Regions from separate parts of the Acinetobacter sp. ACNIH1 genome, predicted to be linked through region 2. Evidence: predicted binding sites of a transcription regulator. Region 2 holds the regulator's gene; the other holds the start of a gene.
The links. Region 2 encodes PhoB, which activates phosphate uptake and scavenging genes when phosphate is short. Its sites were predicted from a motif close to TGTCATNAANCTGTCATAA; they were not measured.

Region 1 (9,902 bases), 1.2 Mb from region 2:
GATTTGATTTTACTACTTCGCTATTTTTTAAGCTAAAAGTGTCAACACACCCTACATCTGTATATGATTTTTTTTGTAATTCTTCCGCGGTAATGACTGAAATAGAAGCAGGTGCATCTGCAATATTTTGTTCAAAACCGCCCGCTGTGGTTACCACAATGGTCTGCAATTTAGTAGCTTCAGTCTGTAATGCTGCTTTTTGTTCTTCAGTTACCTGGTCTTGTGCTTGTACTGAAACAGCTAATGCTGAAAGCACTGCAAAGGCCAAAGTCGATTTCATAAACGGCTTACTCATATTCGAAGGTGCCCCAAAAGTTGATTTATGAAGAAATATTGCTGGAATTGTGACGCATTGTAACAAAAGTAATTACAAATACAATCGCTATTGATAATTATTATCACTATCAAATACAAATAAAAAAAATACCCCGATTATTCGAGGTATTTCTTACAAGCTAAATTTTATTAGAGACTTATTTGAAATAAGCACCTTCAGCTTGGGTATGGTCAGTCTGGTCAACGACACGTGCCAACTCAGGAATGTGCTGTTTCAAGGTTGTTTCAACGCCTTGTTTTAAAGTCACATCAATTGCTGAACAGCCTTGGCAACCACCACCAAATTTAAGAACCGCAGTTAAGCCATGCTCAGGATCTTCAACCACTTCAACCAGTGCACAGTTACCACCATGACCTGCCAGACCTGGGTTAATTTCTGACTGAAGCACATAAGTAATACGTTCTTCTACAGAGGCATCAGGACCCACACGTGGCACTTTAGAATTTGGTGCACGGAAAGTCAGCTGACCACCAAAACGGTCTTTATTGTAGTCAATAACTGCATCTAGCAAGTATGGAATTGACGGAGAGTCTATATAGGCCGGAAAATCTGGATATTCCTGCTTATAGTCTGTAGGTACAACCTCATCAGGTGCACTATAAGCCATGCAACATTCAGCGCGCGGTGTACCCGGATTTTCTACAAACACACGTACGCCAATACCTGGTGTATTCTGTTTGTCCAATAGATCCTTTAAATACTCTTGTGCTGTCGGTGTAATCAAAAGATTTGGAATTTCTTCTGCAACCGGAGTGTTGCTGTTCTCAGTCGACATAACAATAATTTCCTCAAGCTGAAGCTGCTATTTTAACTGAAGATGCGGGGTAATTATAAAAATTCAACCAAAATTGTCGGATTTATTATAAAAGTCGCACTTTAGATTTGTTTTAATGGCATGATCATTGTCAAATAGATAGAACCAGAATTACTTATATGCTTGATTTGTCTTTTAATCATACCGTCACTATTATTCTGATCACCTGTATTGTTTCTTTTATTGCTTTTTCAAAAGAAAAGGTAATGAATCGTCTGATTTTCTGGCCGCCTGCCATGCAACGTGGTCAATATGACCGTTTCATTACCCATGGTTTTATCCATGCAGATGGCACGCATTTACTGTTCAATATGATCACGCTGTTCTTTTTCGGCAGCATTATTGAAAGTTTTTATCGCCAGTATTTATATGATCTGGGCTTTATTCTGTTTTATCTTGGTGGTCTGGTTGCAGCGATTTTGCCAAGTTATCTGAAACATAAAAATGATGCGCGCTGGGCCAGCTTGGGTGCTTCTGGTGCAGTATCCGCGGTTCTGTTCGCTTATATTCTGTTTGAACCATGGAAGCTGATTTTCGTGTTCTTTATTCCAGTCCCTGCGATTATTTTTGCTGTTTTATATGTGGCCTATAGTATCTGGTCGGGCAAGCGCGGCAACAGCAATATCAATCACAGTGCCCATCTATGGGGTGCGGCTTATGGTGTGGTGATGACGATTATTCTGGAACCACGACTTATTCCGCATTTCCTGAATAAACTGACTCAAATCCCCTTCTAAAGTTTTGAATGATTAAGGGATAGCCATTATCCCTTTTTTAATTATTCACATATGAAAATGATTTTCATTTCTATAAATTATACTAATCTTGTCGCGAATTTAGAGGAATAAACATGAAATTTAAGACTTTAGCACTTGCCACAATATTAGGACTGACAACTTCTTTTACAGTTTCTGCACAGGTCACTTTCGACTATAAAGACCAAAATATTCAACTTAAAAAAGCTCCGAAAAAGATCGCAGTATATGACCTATCTGCACTGGATACCTTGAATGCACTAGGGCTTGAAGCTCAGCTGGTGCCTGCAGCAAGCTTTGCAGGCAATTTAAGCAAATACCAGCAGGGCAAATTCACCAAAGCTGGTTCACTGTTCGAACCGGATCTCAATGTACTAAAAACTGCTAAACCTGACCTGATTATTGTCGGTGGCCGTTCGGCTTCTAAAGCAGAGGCTGTTAAAGGTATTGCTCCGACTTTAGACCTTTCTCCAGATACTAGCCAATATATTGCCGATCTGACGGAACGTACCCATGTCTTGGCTCGTGCATTTGGTAAAGAGAAAATTGCTACTGAAAAGCTTAGTAAAATCGCAACGCTGCAGCAACAACTGAAAAAGCAGACTGAAGGCAAAACTGCACTGATGCTGTTTGCAGTCGGTGAAAATTTTATGCCACATGCAGAAAATGACCGTTTTGGCTTTGTTTATGAATTAGCAGGTTTTAAACCGGTATTGGACCCCTCTGAACAGTCAAATGCACCCCGTCCAGAAGTAGGCTCTCAGGAAGCATTGAAAGCAGCGGAGAAAAATGTTCAGCGTATTACAGCAGCCGTTGAGAAGAATCCGGATTACATCATTGTTCTGGATCGTGGTGCGGTGAATACCCAGAAATATACCGCTCAGGATAATATTCAGAAACACCCTGCCCTAAAAAATGCCAAAGCCTTGGCAGAGAAAAAAGTGATCTATGTGAATGCTGATGCTTGGTACATCACCGGTGCCGGTTTGGACAATACCGCTTTCATGTTGGAAGAACTCATTAAAGGCACAGCAAATTAATTTTTAATCCATTACTAAAAAGGAAGTTTCGAGCTTCCTTTTTCCTTGAAACATCTCGTAATAAATTAACGCTCAAGACTGGAATTTAATGCCAACCCAGGAAGCAACTTAGCAGCGATAATGTATACATCTGTATATTAATTGCTGTAAGTCGCGAGATATTTTGCATGTCCACTTCCCTAGACGGTCTTCAATTTCCCATTTCTGCTTCACAACAAAAACCAAGCACATCGAAAATCGGCCGTAACATTATTTCTGAAGCCTTAGGCACAGTCGATCCTGTACATGCTACTGCAGCACAACAGGAAAAGAACTGGCGTAAGCAATATCCACTACACTTTAAACATCTGGTTGAAGGTGGATTACGCTCTGCGGGTGCAGCATTGAGTATTGCCAAGCAAGGCCTGAAAACCGCACATGCTAGCTTTGAGTTTTATCGTGATGGCCAGAAGTATCTACTAAAAGATGTGATGTCTCTGCCTGCGCAGAACCTGAATACTTTCCAGCTGAAAGGCCAGTCTGAAAAAGCCCCAGAATGGTATGTGCCTTACCATGGCAAAAAGCTGCAAGGACAAGCATTACTGGATCAGATCCAGTCTTGGGAAGAGCGTGGCATTGTCGAACCTAGTCATGCCAATGCGCTACGTGAATGTATTGCCCATCCGGAATGGTTTGACCTATCCGATCGTACCACTGTTCTATTTGGTGCCGCTTCTGAAGCAGGTCCACTGACCTGGTTGTCGAAATGGAAAGCCAATATCGTCGCGATCGATCTACCGAATACCCGGGTGTGGGGCAAGATTTTAGATACGGTTAGTCAAGGCAACGCCACTTTATATGCACCATCAGTTGAAGCGCTGCCAACTGATACTTCACTGGAAGTTTTAAAAGAAAAGCTAGGGGCTAACCTGCTCACCCAGATTCCTGAAATTGCCCAATGGCTGATTCAGTTCAAACAGGATCTGGATCTCGCGGCAATTGCTTATCTGGACGGTGAAAAGCACGTCCGTGTTTCTATGGCAATGGATGCCATTATGAAATATGTCAGTGAGCAGAAAGCCAATACCAGCCTGATGTATATGTGCACCCCGACGGATGTATATGCAGTTCCAGAAGAAGTGGTTCAGGCTTCACAAAGCAAATACCAGCAGTTGTCGAAACTGGAAAGTACTTTAACCAAAGGCATTTCACTGATTTCACGCAAGCATTTTTTCCAGAAAAATAAGCAGGATCTGTTTAAGGTTGGCGACAAGTCCTATGGTGTTTGCGACTGTCTGGTCGTTGAGCAAGGTCCAAACTATGCACTGGCTAAACGTATCCAGCAATGGCGTGCAACATTGGCTCGTGCCAGCGGGCAGCAAGTGAGCATCAATATCGCTCCTTCAACAACGACTTATTCAGTGACCAAGAATCCACTGCTGAAAGCTGCGTTTAATGGTGCCAGCCTGTTTGATGTAGAAGCGTTTGCACCTGAAACCACTAATGCGATTATGGCAGCCCTGTGGATTCATGACTTACGCAACTCTGAGTCTGTTGCAAATCCTGATGTACAACTCAATCACCCACTTGAATTGATGATGTCAGGCGCGAATCATGGCGGTTTATGGCGTGTGGCTTATCTGGCACGTACTGCTCTACCATTTGCCGCGCTTTATGGTTTTGCAACGGATAAACTGCCGAAGGGATTGTTGGGTAAGTTGAAGAAGTAATTTTTTCTGAAATAAAGATGAAATCAATTTTATTGGTCAGGTGACATGGATGTCGCCGTTAGGCTGTCTTGCGTATCTTTCACAAGCAGTGCTTGTAAAGATACTCAGGAAGTATCATCAGCCTAACAAAAGATTTTTGTTACCTTGCGAAGTGCACTTCTCATCTTTCAAAAGTAAGACTAAGAAATACTCATTTTTTACATTTAGTTGAAATTAGCTATTAATCTCTCTATTGAAAGTACTTTTACCCTTCTGATTACCCTCACCCCCTTGCGCAGCAATGCTACTCATCCCATAGGGAGAGGGAGCATCATCCCTTATATTTCTAAAAGCCATGAGATAATAAAAAGTCTCTTATTTTCAGAAAGAAAATCGCTATTTCTTAAGGCTAAAACTTTTCTAGCACCCATAAAAAAACGCTGCCTAAGCAGCGTTTTTTACATCGAATTTCTTAGAACACTTTCAATAGAATCCAGTACAAACCACCTGATAAACAGATCGTTGCTGGCAAGGTGAATACCCAAGCAGACAGAATCGATTTCACCATTTTGAAGTTCAAGCCAGACTTATTCGCCACCATGGTACCTGCAACCGCAGAGTTCAGAACGTGAGTAGTAGAAACCGGCATACCAAAGCCATCAGCAGCTGCAATTGTAGACATGGCAACCAACTCAGCAGACATGCCCTGACCATAAGTCATATGTTCTTTACCGATCCGTTCACCAACCGTCACGACAATTCGTTTCCAGCCGACCATCGTTCCCAGACCAAGTGCCAAGGCTGTTGCGACTTTTACCCAGGTCGGAATGTATTGCAGGAATGAATCCAGATTGTCACGGTATTCGTCGACGGTTTTTTCCTGAGCCTCGCTCATTGCCGGTAAAGCTTCTGCTTTATCCAGACGTTTAAACGCTGTGGTGCTCAGGTACATATCATTACGGAATTCTGAAACTTGCGTTTCTGGGACATCTTTAATATTGCTGTAGCTACCGACTTTATCACCCAAGTGATCCGTCAAGCTTGCCAGTGCAGGAACAACCTCAGCATTCAATTCTTTAGTTTGAATGTATGTGGTAATGATGGCACGAGCCTTCTCATCCGGAATATCTTCATGCTGCGGATAAATCGCATCAGCCGTTTGCGCAGACAACTGGCCAAAAGACTGGATATGAGCTGCATCCAGATTTTTGTTCAGTGAATATGCCAAAGGTACACAGCCGATCAGGATCAACATGATCAGACCCATACCTTTTTGACCATCGTTTGAACCGTGCGCGAAGCTTACACCTGTACAGGTAAAGATCAGAATGGCACGAATCAGCGGTGGCGGTGGCTTGTTCCCTTCAGGTGGCTTGAACAGTTCAAGCTGCTTTCTGAAGATCTTTTTCACCAGCAGAAATAGCACTCCAGCAAAAGCAAAACCGATCAAAGGTGAGAACAGCAATGCTTTACCGACTTTCAGCACCTGCTCCATATCCACACCGGAAGCACCACCACCTGAATTTAGCAGGTAGTTCATGATGCCTACACCCAGAATCGAACCGATCAGGGTATGTGAACTGGAAGCAGGAATGCCAAGAAACCAGGTGCCCAGATTCCAGAGAATCGCAGCGATCAGCATGGCAAAGACCATGGCAAAACCGGCACCTGTGCCGACATTCATGATCAGTTCGACAGGCAATAATGCAATGATTCCGTATGCAACAGCACCACTGGCCACCATTACCCCAAGGAAATTACAGAAACCTGCCCACATGACTGCAACCGGTGCAGATAATGCATTGGTATAAATCACGGTGGCAACCGCATTGGCCGTGTCGTGGAAACCGTTGACGAATTCAAAGCCCAGCGCAATGAATAACGCCGTGCCTAAAAGAATCATTGAATACAGACCGATCGGTGGAATATGAGCTAAATCTGAGGTCAATTGGAAGCCGATATAGATCAGCGTGGAGATAATTAGAGTCAGAAACACCGGCATAAAAAATTTCGGTGTTGGCACATGAACATTGGCCGGCTTATCAGAAGGCGACTGTTGTGCTGAACCTAAGGGAGTTTGATTAGAATTCATGCAAGCAGGAATAGAGGATTCAAGAATCCCCATATTGTTCAATTAAATTGTGACAATTATATGACAAAGTGCTGTCATATAAACCAGTTTTTTAGACTTTCTCGTTGCCGTTTATCCTGTAACCACATGCTCTAAATTTTAAAAATATACAAATATAATCAATTATTTATTAAAAATAAAACGCTTGAATCGCCCAGCTTTATTCATGTTTTGCAATATATCTGATCATTCCTACCCGGCTGTCATATTTCCGAGCCTGTCATATTTGATTAAAGATTAGCTTTGTTATATGACACTCTGATGAAAGCTGCTTACATTTTATTTTCCAGTCGCACGCTTTTATCAAGAACTTTAATTTCCAGATTTCCATCTGTTTTCAACTTTCTATACCGGCTTGAGTTTCTTTATCAAATTTTCATATCAAGCATATCCAGCATTCTGTATAAGCGTTACAGAAAACTGCGCACTAATCTGTTAAGATTATTGCCGTTTTTGATGCTTACTGAGAAAGTTTGAATGTCCACACTTGCCACCCTAAAAGAACTTCTTGCCAAGAGAATTTTAATTATCGATGGTGCGATGGGTACCATGATCCAACGCCATAAATTGGAAGAAGCCGATTATCGTGGTGAGCGTTTTGCTGATTGGGCATACGACCTTAAAGGCAATAACGACTTACTTGTGCTGACTCAGCCACAGATTATTCAAGGCATTCATGAAGCATATCTTGAAGCTGGTGCCGATATTATTGAAACCAATACCTTTAATGGTACCCGTGTTTCAATGTCTGACTATCACATGGAAGATCTGGTTCCTGAGATCAACCGTGAAGCGGCGCGTCTGGCTAAAGAAGCTTGTGCAAAATATTCAACGCCGGAAAAACCACGTTTTGTGGCAGGTGTGATTGGACCGACATCACGAACCACTTCTATTTCTCCAAATGTAAATGACCCTGCCTTCCGTAATATCACTTTTGACGAATTGAAAGTGAATTACATCGAATCAACCAAGGCCTTGATTGAGGGTGGTGTCGATATCATCCTGATCGAAACTGTGTTCGATACTTTAAATGCCAAAGCTGCGATCTTTGCAGTGCAGGAAGTGTTTAAAGAACTTGGCACTGAATTGCCAATCATGATTTCCGGTACGATTACCGATGCGTCTGGTCGTACCCTGACTGGTCAAACTGCAGAAGCGTTCTGGAACTCGATGCGTCATGCAGAACCAATTTCGATTGGTTTTAACTGTGCTCTAGGTGCAGATGCCATGCGTCCACACGTAAAAACTGTATCTGACGTTGCTGATACCTTTGTTTCAGCACATCCGAATGCCGGCTTACCAAATGCTTTCGGTGGTTATGATGAAACTCCAGAAGAAACTGCAGCTTTCATTAAAGAATTTGCGGAAAGTGGTCTGATCAACATCACTGGTGGTTGTTGTGGTACGACACCAGATCACATCCGTGCGATTGCTCAAGCCGTTGAAGGTATTGCGCCGCGTAAAGTGCCAGAAATTGAGCCAGCATGCCGTTTAAGTGGTTTGGAACCATTTAACATCACTAAAGATTCATTGTTCGTTAACGTCGGTGAACGTACCAACGTCACTGGTTCGAAAAAATTCCTGCGTCTGATCAAAGAAGAGAACTTTGCCGAAGCTTTAGATGTTGCGCGTCAACAGGTTGAAGCCGGTGCACAGATCATCGACATCAACATGGATGAAGGCATGCTCGATTCAGAAGGTGCGATGGTGCACTTCCTGAATCTGGTGGCATCTGAACCTGATATTTCTCGTGTGCCAATCATGATTGACTCCTCTAAATGGGAAATCATTGAAGCTGGTCTGAAATGCGTCCAAGGTAAAGCGGTTGTTAACTCGATTTCCCTGAAAGAAGGTTATGACGAGTTTGTAGAACGTGCCCGCCTCTGCCGTCAGTACGGTGCTGCGGTGATCGTGATGGCATTTGATGAAAATGGTCAGGCTGATACTGCGGAACGCAAAAAAGAAATCTGTAAGCGTTCTTATGACGTGCTGGTGAATGAGGTTGGCTTCCCGTCTGAAGATATCATCTTTGACCCGAACGTGTTTGCGGTAGCAACCGGTATCGAAGAACATAACAACTACGCAGTTGATTTCATCGAAGCGACTGGCTGGATCAAACAGAACCTGCCAAATGCGATGATCTCTGGTGGTATCTCAAACGTATCCTTCTCCTTCCGTGGGAATGAGCCGGTACGTGAAGCGATCCATGCGGTATTCCTGTACTACGGTATCCAGCAAGGCTTAACCATGGGTATCGTGAATGCTGGTCAGCTGGCGATTTATGATGACATCGACAAAGATCTGAAAGATGCGGTTGAAGATGTGATCCTGAACCGTAACCAGGGTGAAAGCGGAAATGAAGCAACTGAAAAATTACTTGAAATTGCTGAAAAATACCGTGGTCAAGGTGGCGCGCAAAAATCTGAAGAAAACCTTGAATGGCGTAATGAACCGGTTGAAAAGCGTCTTGAATATGCGTTGGTTAAAGGTATTACCACTTATATCGACCAAGATACTGAAGAAGCTCGCCTGAAAGCCGTTCGTCCACTTGACGTGATCGAAGGCCCATTAATGGCCGGTATGAACGTGGTCGGTGACCTGTTCGGTGCCGGTAAAATGTTCCTGCCACAGGTAGTGAAATCTGCACGTGTGATGAAACAGGCCGTGGCTTGGTTGAACCCGTACATCGAAGCAGAAAAAACTCAAGGCGAAGCCAAAGGTAAAATCCTGATGGCGACCGTAAAAGGCGACGTACATGACATCGGTAAGAATATCGTTGGCGTGGTACTGGGCTGTAACGGTTATGACGTGGTCGATCTTGGTGTCATGGTGCCATGTGAAAAAATTCTACAAACTGCGATTGATGAAAAAGTTGACATCATCGGTTTGTCTGGCCTGATCACCCCTTCACTAGACGAGATGGTGTTTGTTGCCAAAGAAATGCAGCGTAAAGGCTTTAACATTCCATTGATGATTGGTGGCGCGACGACTTCTAAAGCACATACTGCTGTGAAAATTGCCCCTCAATACCAGAATGATGGCGTGTACTACACAGCTGATGCATCTCGTGCTGTAGGTGTGGCAACTCAACTGCTATCTGCAGAAATGAAGCCAAAACTGGCAGCAGACTATACAGC
Region 2 (9,902 bases):
TTTGGAGAGAGCGGTTTAGTCGGTTGCAGCATATTAGGATGATAGACCCGAATCCGATTTCGTCCTGCTTTTTTGGCTTCGTAAAGCGCAATATCCGCATGCTTAATCAGGTCTTCAAGTTCCTGTTGTGGAGATTCAAGTTCAGCAATACCAATGGAGATCGTGAACTGGATTTTCTGGTCGGGATTGATGTGCATCACCTGCTTTTGAATCGAGCAGCGAATCCGTTCTGCAATCATCAGGCAATCCTGTAGCTGGGTATCTTCCAGCAAGGCAATAAATTCTTCTCCACCAAAACGTGCCAGTACATCGCTAGAGCGCATTTCTTTACGGGTAATTTCAGCAATCAGTTGTAGCACCCGGTCACCCACATCATGGCCATAGTTGTCATTGATTCTCTTGAAATAATCGACATCAAACATCAATAGGCAGGTGCTGGCAGGCTTTGGCCATTGGTGGATTGAACGTTCCGCCATATCCACAAAATGACGACGATTAAATAATTGGGTCAGATCATCAGTATGGGCAAGATTCTTTAAGGTTTGATAATTCCATTCATCCAGCAAAGTGCGTAGAAAAGATCGCCGTATGTTGATGATATTATTCCAGTTGATATAAATACTAAACGCCCAGAGAGGTGTGAAAACAACGGTGAAAATAAAGGCCTGCGATAGACTCATGAGATGGGTTACCCCAATCATGATAAACAGGGCGATAAAAATAGAACAATACAGCGCACCCTTAAACTCGGTCTGTACACAGAGGTTGGTAATTAAAATAAAGATCGCAGAAGCATAGATATAAGTCGACACATGCGGGCTGCTCGACAGCAGGAGCAGGCCAATCCAGGTCGCTGCAGCCACAGTCGTGCCCACAGGCAAAATCATGTCCAGAACCCGGATATTCTTTTGATGCTTAAACAGGTAATAACAGCAAAACATGACAGCAATGACCAGTGATACCCGGATCAGTCCAGACAGGAAAAACATATCAGGAATAATAAAAATATCGGCAAAGAAATACAGCAAAAAGGCGATCTGTGCCATGTAATTAATCTGGCGAAGATTTTGATGACGATGCACATAAAGATAGTTATAAAAGTACTGCTGGAATTGCACAGGAATAGGTGCAGCGCGATGTACAAGCGCATCTTCAATTAACTGGCGATTTTGCAGATCACATTCGGCCAACTTTAATGATCTATCCGTGGTCGAGTTTTGAAAAGACATATTCGCCGTTGAATATATATTTTCATTCGAGGATGACATATCCTGATCCAATCTTATTTTTATTGGGCCTTATTATGAACCAAATGAATAAAAAACAATCTCCCTAGAATCAGGGGGTAGCACGATTTTTAAAAAGAAAACGTAACAAAATTTTTGTTTTTGTGAACATAAAGCTAGACGGATCACATTTTTATAGATTGCTGATTTTAAAAGTTTATATAAATAAAAATGAGCGTTTCACGTGAAACATGAGCAGGATGAATAAGTTGATTTAAACGAGATAATGCTGGTTACTTGAATGATTATATAATTCATAACCAAGATCTTGATTACAGTCTTTGGAAGACTGAAGCTTTTAAGTATCTGAACTGTTCTGATGAGTAGCACATTTTATACGTATCGAAATATTTCCAAAGATAGATTTTGCGGGTAGACGCGGTACATTGTTCTATGAGGTAGACATCTTGTGATGATCAGGGAAAGATGTCTTGATACAGCATACAGCCAGAATGAACTTGCCGAGGTCAGCTCAACCATGTCGAATAATAATGATATTGAACTGTCAAATTCAGATGATTGTGAAAAGTATATCAATCAGTTCATACAGGAAGTTCCTTTACGGCGTGCGGAAATCGGGCAGGGAACCGTCATTAAACGCGCCTTGCCGAGTCGGCATAAACGCATGATTGGCGCCTGGTGTTTTCTGGATCATGCCGGTCCCACTCAATTTCCTCAGGGAGATGGTCTGGATATCGGACCGCATCCGCATATTGGCCTGCAAACTTTTACCTGGATGATTGAAGGCACCATGATGCATAGTGACAGTCTGGGTAACCGGCAATTGATCCGGCCGAAACAGGTTAATCTGATGACTTCAGGCTATGGCATTTCGCATACAGAGGTTTCACCGGAAACTGAAACCAAAATGCATGCAGCACAGCTCTGGATCGCCCTGCCTGATGACAAGATCAATATGGCTCCGGCGTTTGATCATTATTCGGAATTACCTGTGATCGAAGAACAGGGCATTCAATGTACGGTCCTGGTCGGGGAATTTCTGGATACACTATCACCAGTTAAGGTTCATACCGAACTTTTGGGGGTGAATCTATTCGCTGCTGAAAGTACCCGTGCCCGTCTGAGTTTAGATCCAAGATTTGAATATGGTTTTATGGCCCTTGAGGGGCTGGCAAGTATTAATGGGCATGAACTGACTGAAGATAATATGGTGATTCTTGAACCCGGATTACAGCATGTGGATGTCGAAATTCATGCCGGTGGACGAGTCCTGCTGATTGGTGGAGAGCCGTTTGAAAGCCCTATTTTATTGTGGTGGAATCTGGTGGGTCGTGATGTGGAAGAACTTAAGCTGGCCCGTGAACAGTGGATGATGGGACACCCGCGTTTTGGCACCATTCCAAGCTATGATGGCCCACGTATGGAAGCACCGGCATTTCCGGAACATATGCGAGCTTCCAAATAACTTTTACATAATCATAAGAACAAAGGATCAGTATGGCCCGTATCGCAATTGCCAAAATACAGAGCTTAACCATACCGTGGCAGGGAGAAATCAGTCATGGCCAGCATCATTACCTGACCGATAAACCTGAATCCTTCGGCGGGCAGGATGCAGGTCCTGCACCTTATGATCTACTTTTAGGCAGTCTGATCTCTTGCACCATGATTACTTTGCGCATGTATGCCAAGCATAAGAATATTGAACTGGGCGACTTTCAGGTTGAAGCAGAATTTTTTGCTAATAAAGAAGGGCAGGAATGGATTGAACGACGCTTAAGTTTTGATACTGTTCATGATTCGGCTTTGCAGCAGAAAATTCTGGAGATTTGTGCCAAAACCCCGGTGACCAAAACCCTGTTACGCAGTCTGGAGATTCGCACTAGCCTGATTTAAGCTAAAGAGGGTACGCTATATCCGGTAGGGAAAATGTAAGTAGACTAATAAACTCTTTAATCAGATCTGGACTTTTTGCTATGCTCACGCAGTAATAACAATAAAATCATGAGTCTAATATGCGTGTTTTACATCATCTCGAACAATCAAGATCATTTCGAATCATGTGGGCCTTGGAAGAGCTGGAACTTGATTATGAGATCAAGTATTACAAACGCCTGCCAAACTATTCTGCTCCGCCTTCTTTGAAACAGGTTCATCCTCTGGGTAAAGTCCCGATTCTGGAAGATCAGAATCTGGTACTGGCTGAGTCTGCCGCTATTCTGGAGTATCTCCAAGAAACCTATGATTCGACCCATCAGTTTCAGCCGATCAGTGCCGAGAACAAGGCGCAATACCGTTACTGGATGCATTATGCAGAAGGGTCTTTGATGCCTTTGCTGGTCATGCAACTGGTGATGACCAAAGTTCCTGAGCAAGTGCCATTTTTAGTTCGTCCGGTTGCTAAAACAATTTGTGAAGGAGTGAAAAAGCAATTTGTACAAAGCCGTCTAAAAGACCATATCCAGTTTCTGGAAGATCATTTAAGCCAGCATGAATATTTTGCCGGTCGTTTCAGTTTTGCGGATATTCAGATGAGCTTCCCACTCGAAGCCATGCAAAGCCGTACTGGTAAAAGTTATCCGGCGATTCAAGCCTATCTGGAACGGATCTCGCATCGAGCAGCTTATTTCCGGGCCTTATCCAAAGAGCAGGCATTAAAGTCTTAAAACCTTCGCTAAAAAAGAAAAGGTGCGACTTGCACCTTTTTTTATTTTTGAATCAGTCCGGGAAACTGAGACGTTCTTTAGGAAAAATCACCTTAAAGGTGGATCCCTGATTTTCACGGGAATCAATTTCGAGCTGGGCCTGATGTTGCATCAGTACATGCTTCACAATCGCTAGCCCCAGTCCTGTGCCACCAGTACGGCGGCTACGGTCAGAATCTACCCGGTAGAAACGTTCGGTCAAACGTGGCAAGTGTTTAGGATCAATCCCAATTCCGGTATCTTCTACGACAAAATAGGCCGATTCACCATCATCATGCCAGCCCATGGTCACGGTTCCACCTTTAGGCGTGTACTTGATGGCATTGGTAATCAGGTTACTAAAGGCACTGGCAATTTCCATATCTGAGCCGATCAGGTCACAGTGACTGTCAATATCCAGATTTAGGGTATGGCCATAATCCACGTTATAGGCTTGCGCATCATCAAACAGCTGGTTCATCAGATTCGGCATGTCAATAATCTGGTTCTTGGCAATATTCTTGTCATTTTCCAGACGGGATAGCAGTAACAGGTCATTCACCAGTGCATTCATGCGACGGGTCTGAGACTGCATCTGGTCAAAGGCGCGTTTCCAGCGCGGGCTAATATCTTCCTGATCGGTAAAGGTTTCGATATAGCCGCTGAGCACAGTTAAAGGTGTACGCAGTTCGTGCGAAATATTATCGACGAAGTCCTTACGCATCTGTTCCAGATTATGCATCCGGGTCACATCATAAGCGACCAGTAAGCGGCTTTCACCGCCAAAACGGGTCATTTTGATTTGCACATAATGATCTTCTAATATCGAAGACTTCATTTTAAGGCCATCAGGTGCATTATCAATATGATGATAGTAATCAATGAAATTTGGCTGACGTAACAAACTCAGGATATTACGGCCGCGATCTTCCTGACCAATCCCTAGTAAACGTCCTGCCGCTGGATTCCACCATTCAATCTGCTGGTTTTCATCAATCAGCACTACAGCTTCTTGAAGGGCGACTAGCGAGGACTGTGCACGGTCAATCAGCTCGACCATTTCAGCCTGAACAACGCGTTCCTGACGCTGGGCCCGATAAACATTAAACAGTAAAGCGCCCCAGATTCCGTTGATATTTGGCGGTACATCATAGGGACGGTTCGAGATCCATTCATTGACCAGGTAGAGTGAACGCAACTGTGTACCAAAGAAGGCAACAAAGGCCAGAACGATACAGATCCAGAAATAACCGATGCCTAGGCCAATACAACTGGCAATTACTAGGAAGAAAAGAAGGAGACGTAAATCTTGCTTGGCAAAATCCCATAAGCTGCTGTAACGAAATCTTTTGTGCTCGTGTGACAGTTCGGGAACAGGATAGGGCTCATACATAAAACGAGATTTACCTAAAAACAATTAACCGAGTGCAACATCGACACGGGTCGAGAAACGGTAACCGGTGCCACGCACAGTTTGTACATAGCGGTCAGCGCCATAAGGTTCGAGTACCTTGCGCAGGCGACGGATATGCACATCAATGGTCCGGTCTTCAATATAGACGTTGCCACCCCAAACCTGATCCAGCAACTGCGCACGGGTATAAGCACGTTCCGGATGGGTCATGAAAAATGCCAAGAGACGATATTCAGTGGGTCCCATGTCCAGTATAGTATTGCCAAAATTCACACGCTTACTGACTGGATCTAATACCAATCCATTAGCATCAATAGATTTTTCACCACTAAGGGCATTGGAGCGACGTAAAACAGCTTTAATACGTGAAACCAGCTCACGGGTCGAAAACGGCTTGGTCATATAGTCATCGGCACCGGCGTCCAGTCCCTGAACTTTATGATCTTCTTCACCACGCGCAGTCAGCATGATGACAGGGATTTCGGACAGGTTTTCATCACGTTTCAAACGACGACATAGATCGACACCACTGACGCCACCCGGCATCATCCAGTCCAGCAAAATCAATGCTGGACGCTGGTCCACAATCATTTGATGAGCCTGCTTGGCATCTTCTGCCTGTAAACATTGAAAGCCTGCCATATCCAGAGAAGTGTGGATCATTTCACGAATCGGCAGTTCATCATCAACAATTAGAATGTAGTCATCTTTCACAGCGCAATACCCTATTTCATGCAAACGGTGGACCGTTTTATATTTATGACAGGCTTATTACAAAGATTAATTATGACAGTATCATTGCAGAATAGGTAGTTCCGGGACTTTTTGCAAAGATTTGTCACAATTTAAGCTGTTATTTTATAAGAGGGTCTTAATTCAAAATATTGTAGATCACTTACAAGTAAATCTATCTGGAACTTATCTTGATTTAAAAATTATTTAACCGGATCCGCTGGTTTTTCTGTACCCAAAGTATCTAGTAAAGCAAAGAATACCAGACTACAGGAAGACAGAATTTCTTCCAGTGACTGCTTAAAGCCGCTCATGACCCAGCGAATCGCAATCTGGGTGACATAACCATTAAGTCCGGTCGAGACCAGGGAAATCTCTCGTTCAGAACGATTAAGGTTCGGCATCATCAGCATGACAAAGGCCTGAATCATACGGTCGAAACGGCCCATGGTTTCATGAATCGTGGCCTGATTATGCAGTTCCTGAACCAGCATCGCATCGATATAAATAATTCGTGCCATACCCGGATTGTCACGTAAGGTCGTTAGCAAGGCAGTCAGACCGGCTTCGATCATTTTCTTTGGATCAGAAGAGGCTTGCATCATGGCCTGCATGACATTCTGCTGTAACTGGTCAATCAGCTTGAGGAAAATAGTCTGGAACAGATGTTCGCTTTTCTTAAAGGATTCATAAAAATAACGTTCAGTCAGTTTGGCTTCGTTACAGATATCCTTCACTGTGACTGAAAAGAAACCATGACGGCCATAAGCCTCGATTCCGGCCTCAATCAGCTTTTCACGACGCGCCTGCTGACGTTCAGCCATGGAAAGTCCTTTAAACTGGCGTTCTTTACTTTTACTTGCTAGTTTTTGCCCTGAATTTACTGCATCCGTCATAAAGACCATAGACTCATGTGCTTGAGATTTTAAGTATCTTATCAATAAATCCGGCTTTGACCTATGCTGAAATTCAAACCTGAAAATTGGCCCGTAGAGACATGCTGGAATTATTGACAATAAGGATTGTCAAAACTATATTGAAACGGTGTGCTGTATCCCTATGCGACAGAAAAACAGGCTGTCATGAAAGGGCAGTGTTTTAATCAAGGAAATTCAATGAAAAATTTTAATAATAAAGTCGCGGCCATTACTGGTGCAGGTTCAGGTATCGGTCAACAACTTGCGGTGCTTTTAGCAAAGCAGGGCTGTCATTTAGCACTCAGTGATGTGAATGAACAGGGCCTGGCTAAAACCGTTGAGCTGCTGAAAGGTACTGCTGTTCGTGTCACAACCAAAAAGGTCAATGTGGCTAATCTGGAAGAAATGCACGCTTGGGCCGCTGAGGTCGAGAAAGATCATGGCAGCGTGAATATGATCTTTAACAATGCTGGTGTAGCTCTTAGTTCTACCGTAGAAGGTGCTAGCTATGAAGAGCTGGAATGGATCGTCGGGATTAACTTCTGGGGTGTAGTTTATGGCACCAAAGAGTTTCTGCCTTTAATCGAGAAAACCGGTGATGGTCATGTCATCAATATTTCCAGCCTGTTTGGTTTAACTGCCCAGCCAACCCAGTCTGCTTATAATGCCACTAAATTCGCTGTGCGTGGTTTTACCGAATCTTTGCGTCAGGAACTGGATATGGAAAACTGCGGCGTAAGCGCACTCTGTGTACACCCAGGCGGAATCCGCACCAATATCGCCATTGCAGCGAAAATGAATGACAGCATTCGTAGTCTGGGAATGCATCCGGAAAAATCTGCACAGAATTTCAATAAGCTGCTGCGTTGCCCACCGGAAGAAGCAGCTCGTCAAATTTTGGATGCGGTACAAAAAGACAAACGCCGTTTGCTGATTGGAAATGATGCCAAAATGATTGATTTAATTCAGCGCCTCATGCCAACTGGCTATCAGAAAGTCACGGCTTTAGCTACCCGCCTCGGCAAGCAAAAGAAAAAGTCAGCTTAAAACACTCTGATCAAAGCCCGCGTAAGCGGGTTTTTTTTATGCCCGAAAACTTAAGCAGCTAAAGTATTTTATAAATCAAAAAGGCTTTGTTGCACAAAGATTTAAAAGACAGCACCTGCTTATCTGAACAGAACTCAAGTGACAACTTGGTTATGAGGACGACCTAATTCTGTAAATCTGTTTAATACTGCTATGCGTGCATGAATCTCATTGACCTGACTAGGAAAACTCCTTGCTGTTAATTTATCGCCTAATCATTTGATGCAATGCATCTTGGTTTCGACCAAACTTCGACGATGATAACCAGACCATTTTTTCCAAAGCATTCTTCCTAAACGTTTCACTGTTTTTAATAATTCATTCTGCTCTAAAGATCTCAATTTCTGATCTTCCCATGGTTTTGCATTTTTTCTTGGTGGAATGACCGCATGTGCATCTCGATCTAAAATGACTTGTCTGCAGTACTTCGTATCATAAGCACCGTCGGTATAGACCGAATCAATTCGTTCGTCTAAAGGAATTTGAGCAAGTAAATCATCGAGTACTTGTGAATCGCTCACATTATTTGTAGTGAGCTGTACTGCACGTATTTGCAAGGTGTCGGCATCAATACCAATATGAAGCTTACGCCATTGGCGACGATCTTCAGGTCCATGTTTCTTACGTTTCCATTCACCTTCACCTAGAAACTTCAAACCAGTTGAGTCTACGAGTAGATGTAGCCCATCGCTACTTTTTTGATAGCTAATCGCAATATCAATATGTTTTTGTCTTCGACAAAGCGTGCTGTACGAATATCGCTGATATTCGGAGCAGCTCATTTACACAGTTTAATCAAACTTTGAACAAAACCTGTGACCATGCGTAAAGAGAGTCTGAATAGAGATTTGATCATTCAACAGCATTGAATAGCGGTATCAGAGTAAGTTTGATTCCGACCTTGCTTGCCTTGTGGTTGTGCATACCACTGAGTGTTTGGATCAAACCAAATGGAAATATTACCTCGGTTAATGAGGGCACGATTGTAGGAAGACCAGTTAGTTGTACGATAGATTTTAGGAACAGGTTTATTCATATTGAAATTATAGGACTGAATAATCTTTCTAGGCTAGGTTTATGCAACAAAGCCGCTACAAAGACAGAACCCCCCGGCATTACTTTTAGATCATCCGGATGACGGCCATATTTAGCCAGGCGTCCTTTGACCTCACGGTAGAAGGCTCGAGCATCAGCTAAACTTTGCTGGGCGGTAAAAATCACTTCGGCATATTTGGCGGCCAGCTCACGTCCATCTGCAGACTGACCTGCCTGGACAATCACTGGATAGCCCTGTGGCGGACGAGGGACATTCAGTGCACCCTGGACATTAAAATATTTGCCACTATGAAGTGGTTCGTGCTGTTTAGATGCATCAAAGAAATGACCGTTTTCTTTGTCATAGAGGAATGCATCATCTTCCCAGGAGTCCCAGAGCTTCTGTACAACTTCAATAAATTCATCCGCGCGTTCATAACGGACTTTGGCATCCGGATGTGCACTAAAACCAAAGTTCCGTGCGGTTTCAGCAGAAATAGTGGTCACGACATTCCATGCGGTACGACCCTTACTGATATGGTCTAAAGAGGCATATTTTCGTGCCAACAAATACGGTTCTTCATAGGTGGTAGAAGCAGTGGCAATAAAATCAATATTTTGGGTGACGGCTGAAATCGCTGCGAATAAGGTGACTGGTTCAAAGCCCACGACTTTATCACTATAACCGACATTCTTATTATGTTTGGAAGCGCCATGACTCCAGTTGACTGCCAGACCATCTGCAAGGAAATAAGCATCAAACAGGCCGCATTCAGCAGTTTTCGCC

Region 1: the regulator PhoB is predicted to act here: its motif matches at 6,774-6,792, upstream of C3F22_RS09965 (inorganic phosphate transporter).

What each region holds. Positions count from the first base shown of each region.
Region 1 is NZ_CP026420.1:2,019,157-2,029,058, forward strand. It holds gene C3F22_RS09940 (hypothetical protein) at 1-295, opposite strand, end outside; gene nfuA (Fe-S biogenesis protein NfuA) at 474-1,112, opposite strand; gene C3F22_RS09950 (rhomboid family intramembrane serine protease) at 1,271-1,888, shown strand; gene C3F22_RS09955 (ABC transporter substrate-binding protein) at 2,002-2,946, shown strand; gene C3F22_RS09960 (hypothetical protein) at 3,114-4,655, shown strand; gene C3F22_RS09965 (inorganic phosphate transporter) at 5,107-6,726, opposite strand; gene metH (methionine synthase) at 7,243-9,902, shown strand, end outside.
Region 2 is NZ_CP026420.1:3,170,162-3,180,063, forward strand. It holds gene C3F22_RS15395 (GGDEF domain-containing protein) at 1-1,268, opposite strand, end outside; gene C3F22_RS15400 (pirin family protein) at 1,765-2,712, shown strand; gene C3F22_RS15405 (OsmC family protein) at 2,745-3,143, shown strand; gene C3F22_RS15410 (glutathione S-transferase) at 3,263-3,913, shown strand; gene phoR (phosphate regulon sensor histidine kinase PhoR) at 3,966-5,324, opposite strand; gene phoB (phosphate regulon transcriptional regulator PhoB) at 5,349-6,059, opposite strand; gene C3F22_RS15425 (TetR/AcrR family transcriptional regulator) at 6,281-6,973, opposite strand; gene C3F22_RS15430 (SDR family NAD(P)-dependent oxidoreductase) at 7,193-8,041, shown strand; partial or broken gene C3F22_RS15435 (IS5 family transposase) at 8,176-9,116, opposite strand; partial or broken gene C3F22_RS15440 (NtaA/DmoA family FMN-dependent monooxygenase) at 9,173-9,902, opposite strand, start outside.